Marinoscillum sp. 108: one gene and its partner. The protein of the gene in region 1 binds, or shares a complex with, the protein of each later gene. Links are inferred from orthologs where the notes say so. Each region holds a gene or a part of one and is shown in the gene's direction. Other genes may lie near its edges.

Region 1 (3,325 bases):
GACTCTGTGGCACTCACTGATGTCGCCATCAATTTCAGTCCAATGTTTGCGGGGGTGTATTCCTTTTCAGGAGCCTATGCTGCGGAATTTTCTAAAGTGGGTAGGCTTGCTTTTGGGGTGAACTACCTCGATTATGGAGACTTTGTAGAGACCGATCCTGATGGTACGGTAACCGGGAGTTTTCAGGCGCAGGATCTTGTTTTGACAGTAGGGAAGAGCCATCGCATCGGATCTTTTGCCCTGGGAGGTAATATAAAGTATGCCTCCAATGGCATTGCTGGTTATGGTTCCTCGCTTTTACTGGGAGACTTGGGTGGAGTGTACCGCGCCCCTGATACCGATTTCACTGTGGGGTTGGTCTTTAGAAATTTCGGTTTTGTTCTTGCGGATTATACAGGATCGGGCGCCAATCAGGTTCCATTCGACGTGCAGATCAGCACATCGGTGAAGCCAACTTATATGCCTTTCAGGTTTAGCATCTCTGCTTATAACCTTGTGCAGAATAGTATGTATTTTTCATTGGATGAAGGGATCAGTAAATCAAAAACCATTGAGATCGCCGATCGAATATTTCGTCATGTGAATGTGGGTGCTGAGTTTATCATTCACCAAAACGTTCAGTTTTTGTTTGGTTATAGCCACCTGATGCATCAGGAGTTAAAAGTAGGCGAAGAAGCCTACGGCGCAGGTTTGAGCTACGGACTGGCACTTGGAATCAGGCAATTTCAGATCAGGTATTCCCATGCCACCTATCATGCCGCCGGCGGGACGGATTTCTTTACCATCCAATCCAATCTAAATTCGTTTAAGAAGATTTTATAGCACTATGAATAAGAATTTGACACCAAGGCAGATTGTTGCCGAGTTAGATAAATACATCATTGGCCAAAACGATGCTAAACGCAATGTGGCAATTGCCTTGAGAAACAGGTGGCGCCGAATGAATGTAAAGGAAGAAATTCAGGGAGAAATCGTCCCAAATAACATTCTGATGATAGGGGCAACCGGGGTAGGTAAAACTGAAATAGCCCGAAGGCTGGCTCATTTGGCAGAAGCTCCCTTTACCAAGGTGGAGGCTTCTAAGTTTACGGAAGTGGGCTACGTGGGCCGCGATGTGGAGAGTATGATCAGGGATCTGGTAGAGCAGGCGGTGGACATGGTGAAGACCACCAAGAAGGAGGAAGTGAAGGAGCGTGCAAAGGAAATAGTAGAAGGGATAATCCTCGATGCGTTGATCCCTCCGCTCAAAGGTTCGCCAACTCCTCATGCTACAGGCATGGGCAAGGATCAGCCAGAGGATGAGCGTGAGTTGAACGAGAAAACCAGAGACCGTTTTCGGGAGAAGATCAGAGATGGGGAAATGGATGAGCGAAAGATTGAGATCGATGTGAAGCAGAACAGTACTCCAGGCATGGGAATGATTGGCGGGGGCATGGATGAGGCTTCTATGATCAATATTCAGGAGATGCTGGGAAGCATGATGCCTAAGAAGACCAAAAAGCGCAAAGTAACGATCGCGGAAGCTAGAAAAATTCTCCTGGAAGAGGAGTCCTCGAAGCTCATTGATATGGATGAGGTGAAGGAAGAGGCCCTTCAGAAAGCCCAGAATACGGGCATCGTATTCATAGACGAAGTGGATAAGATAGCCGGTGGTAGCAGAGGTGGTCAGGGCGGTCCGGATGTGAGTCGTGAAGGGGTGCAGCGTGATCTGCTACCCATTGTGGAGGGGAGTGCCGTCAATACCAAATATGGAATTGTGCACACAGATCATATTCTGTTCATTGCCGCGGGGGCCTTTCATTTTAGCAAGCCTTCGGATTTGATTCCGGAGCTTCAGGGTAGATTTCCCATCCGTGTAGAGCTTGATAACCTCACCAAGGAGGATTTCCTGAGTATACTCAAAGAGCCTAAGAATGCATTGACCAAGCAGTACATCGCCCTGGTGGGTGCCGAAGATGTGTCATTGAGTTTCCAGGATGATGCTCTGGAACGATTGGCTGAGATAGCTTTTCAGATCAATGAGGAGGTTGAAAACATCGGTGCCAGGAGGTTACACACGGTCATGAGCAAGCTGCTAAACGAGATTCTTTTTGAGATTCCCGATACCATAGGGCAGAATGCCAGGATCGTGATAGATAAGGCGCTGGTAGAGGAGAAGCTTGCCGGACTGGTCAAAAACAAAGACCTCAGTCACTATATTTTATAAATTCAGGACAGTTTCTTTAGCTGGCACCCGACGAGTGGCAGCCTGGTCATATGCGTCATTATAGTCGGTGCGCAGGGTGCCAAAGACCCGATCCCATATGAGGGTGTAAAGGCCATAATTGCCCTGAAACTTGTGATGGTGCTGATTGTGAGCCACTGAGGTATTCACATACTTGCCGATCCAGGTCTTATTGAATCCTCTGGGGTAAAGCTCATAGCCCAGATGACCATATACGTTGTAAAAAATCTGGAAAATCATAAATAGTACGATTATAGCTGCATGCGTGGGTACCGTAAAGCATAGGATCGTGATGATCAAAGCTTCGATCACCGCCTCAAACGGATGGAATGCGTAGGCAGTCCAAGGTGAGGGGTTGGTAGACAGATGATGTACTTTATGCACCTGCTTGAAGAGTTTGGGGTGGTGCATGAGTCTATGCGCCCAGTAGAAATAAAAATCGTGAATGAAAAACATAGGGATCACCGTAAGGGGCCAGTACCATGCTGGCATGGACTCAAACGAATCGAAAAGCAGATGGTAAGGCTTGAGCACCTTAAAAGACCAAATGGAAATAACCGCAAAAATGGCCACCGTAATGAGCGAATAGCCCGCATCTCTCAGGTAGTCCTTGGCTTTTGGAAATCGCTCCTGTATTTTCCTGAGGGGCATTCTTTTCCTAAAAATCACATAGAACACCAAAAAAGCCAGCCCCGCAGCTACGAAATAGCGCAGCGCAATGTGATAATAAGCAAAAGGAAATCTTTCTAAAACAGCCTCCATAGTCCTCTCATAAAGTTAATAGAAAGAAAAACAATCCCCTTGGACTGGGAAAGTTATCGATGCAACCTTTTAGGGATCAGTAGAAATTTCTTAGTGGCATCAGCGGATTTTAGGTCTTTCCAGTTGTCAATATTGAGCTCCAATGCATAGATGCCACAGGTGGGGAGATTGTCTACATAGTCCTCTGCAAAGTGATTGACCAGATCAGTGAACCCTGGATTATGTCCAACAATGGCCACTGAGTCCGCCTCCTTGATATTGGAAAGTACCTCCAGGAGGTGCTCACTGGTGGCATGAAAAAGTGATTCATCCAGTCGGATTTGCTCTTCGGGATAGCCC
Region 2 (3,227 bases), 300 kb from region 1 along the record:
CACCATGGAACTGGAGGCTTATGAGGACGGAACTCTCCTTCATATAGCAATAGAAGATGGCGGATCTGTGCCGATCGATGGTGTGATTGCCATCATAGGAGAAGCGGGTGCCGACTGGAAAACACTATTGAAAGCTGAAGCAGCTGGTGGAGCCGCTCCAGCCAAAACAGAAGATAAACCAAAGGAAGAAAGTGTATCAGCCGCCAGCGCTGCGCCTGAAGCGAAAGCTGTGGCAGATACGCCATCCAGCTCCAGCAATGGAAGACTGAAGGCATCTCCTTTGGCAAAGAAAATAGCCCAGGAAAAAGGATATGATCTTGGTCAGATTGCCGGATCAGGTGACGGTGGCAGGATTGTGAAGAAGGATGTAGAGGACTTTAAGCCTTCGCAGGCAGCTCCCAAGGCGGAAGCAAAGGCGGCAGAAGCCCCGGCATTCAGTATTCCTTCTGTAGTGGGTGAAGAACACTCGGTAGATGTGAAAGTGACTCAGATGCGCAAGACCATCGCGAAGCGATTGTCTGAAAGCAAATTCACGGCGCCACACTTCTACATCACCATGGAGATCAACATGGACAAGGCGATAGCGGCACGGGCCAGCATGAACGAGATGTCCCCGGTGAAGCTCTCCTTTAACGATATGGTGGTGAAGGCCACTGCTGCAGCATTGCGTCAGCATCCTGATGTGAATGTGAGCTGGCACGGAGATGTAATGAAGAAGCATTCTCACATCCATATAGGTGTGGCCATGGCCCTGCCAGAGGGATTGATCGTGCCGGTGATTCGCTTTGCGGATAACAAGTCTCTTTCGCACATTTCTGCAGAAGTGAAAGACTTTAGCCAGAAGGCAAAAAACAAACAACTGACTCCAGACGACTACACGGGCAATACATTTACTATTTCCAATCTTGGAATGTTTGGTGTAGAGGACTTTACTGCGATTGTCAACCCACCGGATGCTTGTATCCTGGCAGTTGGTGGTATCAAGGAGACCGTGATAGTGAAGAATGGCGAAATGAAGCCCGGCAACGTGATGAAAGTGACCCTTTCGTGCGATCACAGAGCTGTGGATGGAGCCGTAGGTGCAGCCTTCCTCAAAACACTCAAAGGATTGCTGGAGGACCCTGTGAGAATTTTGATTTAAGGAATCAGACAAACCATATAAAGAGATGTCCCGTTATGCAATGACGGGACATTTTTATTATAGAATAAGCGATATAACATGGGAAAAGTAAAAATAAGATCTACCACGGTGGTGGCCATCAAGCACAATGGTCAGGTAGCCATAGGGGCAGATGGCCAGGCCACAATGGGCAACACAGTGGCAAAAAGCAACGTGAAGAAGATTCGCAAACTGCAGGATGGTAAGATCATTACCGGTTTTGCAGGGTCTACAGCCGATGCCTTCACCCTACTGGAGCGCCTGGAAGAGAAACTGGCTACCTATACCGGCAATATGAAACGTGCCGCGGTGGAGTTGGCCAAAGACTGGCGCACCGACCGCTACCTCAGGAGGTTGGAGGCCATGATGATCGTGGTGGACAAAGGGGAGATACTGGTGATCTCTGGCACTGGCGATGTGCTGGAGCCTGATGACGACATAGCTTCTATTGGCTCAGGCAGTATGTATGCCCGTGCTGCGGCCATCGCACTGAAGCGTCATGCTCCTGATATGACGGCCGAGGAAATGGTGCGTGAGAGCCTGGGCATAGCCGCAGATATCTGTATTTACACCAACCACAACCTGGTGGTGGAGACGGTGAAGTAAATATGAGGAAGGGGAGGAGCAGTCTGACGACAGGTTAGGTTGCTTCTCTTTCAACGCTCACCTTTCCTCACTCAGAGGATAAATGCTGGAGGTTCGTTGAAGCGCATGATCAAGATGATGAAAGTGCAACTCAGACTCTTTTCTTGCAGCGTTGAATCTCATTTGCCAGTCTTTCATAGCAGTTGTCCTTTTAACGCTTCCTGATAAATATGGTCTTGCTCATCGGGTGCACTCGCCGATCTCACGATTACATCAATTTTCTGATCTCCTATTAATTGTTTGACTCTGGCTTTAAAGGTGAGTTTTTTTGTGAGGAGCTGTGTGGGATCGTTCGTTCGGATTAGTAAATCCAGATCACCACCTTTCGTATCATTGGAGACCCTGGATCCAAAGAGGTATACCTCGCAGGAATTACCATAAATGGATTTGGCGGTTTTTTTGATGTGAGTAATATCCGAATTTGAGACTCTCATGGATTCAAAGATAGATATTTGATTTGGTCAAAAGAAGAGCCCGGTTGATCATGAAACCACCCGAGCTCAATGCAATAGACCTTAAAACTGTACCTCAGGCGCTTTTTCGGCACCCTCATCGGCGGCAAACAGTGCCTTGCGCTCAAAGCCTGCCCAGCCCGAAATGAAATTATTGGGAAACACCCGGATAAATGTGTTGTAGTCCTGAGCGGTTTCATTAAACCTTTTTCTGGCTACGGCTATACGGTTTTCTGTACCTTCCAGCTGTGCTTGCAGCTCCAGAAAGTTCTGATTAGACTTCAGGTCGGGGTATTTCTCCACGGTGACCAGCAGTCTGGAGAGTGCAGAATTTAGCTGACCCTGAGCTGCCTGAAACTGTTGCATGTTTTCCGCAGTAAGATTGTTGGCATCCAGGTTAATGCTGGAGGCTTTTGATCGGGCTTCCGTCACACCTATGAGCACATCCTGCTCCTGTTGAGCAAATCCCTTTACAGTATTGACCAAGTTGGGGATGAGATCACTTCGACGCTGATATTGGGTTTCCACATTGGACCACTCAGTATTGACAGCCTCTTCTTTGGTGACCATGGAGTTGTACTTACCGGAAAAGAAGTTGTAGACGAGAAAAACCGCCACAATGATGACGATAATGGTTATCCATTTTTTATTCATGGTGTTTCAATTTAATTTTTGAATTGTGTTGACTAAGTTACAAGGATAAGAGAACAAACGACATTGTGAAAATTCGGATACTGATACCTCTATTTATTTTTCTTTCATTGGGTGCATGGTCACAGGATGTAGCCCTGCCGGACCTGACCCGGCGAGTGACGGACCTTACGGGCACGCTCACCCCGGCTGAGCAGAATAGCCTGGAGCAGAAGCTTTTGAACTATGAAAACACCAAAGGCAGCCAGGTAGTGGTGGTGCTGATCCCCACCACAGGTGAGGAGACCATCGAGCAATACAGCATTCGCCTGGGAGAGGCG

The links.
Region 2: the proteins of hslU (region 1) and hslV are in contact, whole or in part, in a solved structure (PDB 1G4A), measured with the Escherichia coli proteins. The link is inferred for Marinoscillum sp. 108 from one-to-one orthologs.

The regions. Positions count from the first base shown.
Region 1 is NZ_LR734817.1:539,867-543,191, reverse strand. Bases 18-3,016 are described here. They hold hslU (ATP-dependent protease ATPase subunit HslU), read left to right. Parts: upstream 18-826; coding sequence 827-2,206; downstream 2,207-3,016. Other genes in these bases: GV030_RS19810 (sterol desaturase family protein), read right to left, coding at 2,201-2,986; porQ (type IX secretion system protein PorQ), read left to right, coding at 18-822. Also shown: more of porQ, read left to right, coding at 1-17; GV030_RS19805 (histidine phosphatase family protein), read right to left, coding at 3,040-3,325. UniProt on the Escherichia coli protein: ATPase subunit of a proteasome-like degradation complex; this subunit has chaperone activity. The binding of ATP and its subsequent hydrolysis by HslU are essential for unfolding of protein substrates subsequently hydrolyzed by HslV.
Region 2 is NZ_LR734817.1:242,888-246,114, reverse strand. What follows is about bases 92-2,992. They hold hslV (ATP-dependent protease subunit HslV), read left to right. Parts: upstream 92-1,219; coding sequence 1,220-1,765; downstream 1,766-2,992. Other genes in these bases: GV030_RS21655 (YgcG family protein), read left to right, coding at 2,976-2,992; GV030_RS18370 (LemA family protein), read right to left, coding at 2,320-2,910; GV030_RS18375 (nucleotidyltransferase domain-containing protein), read right to left, coding at 1,939-2,238; GV030_RS18385 (pyruvate dehydrogenase complex dihydrolipoamide acetyltransferase), read left to right, coding at 92-1,141. Outside these bases: more of GV030_RS18385, read left to right, coding at 1-91; more of GV030_RS21655, read left to right, coding at 2,993-3,227. UniProt on the Escherichia coli protein: Protease subunit of a proteasome-like degradation complex believed to be a general protein degrading machinery. The complex has been shown to be involved in the specific degradation of heat shock induced transcription factors such as RpoH and SulA.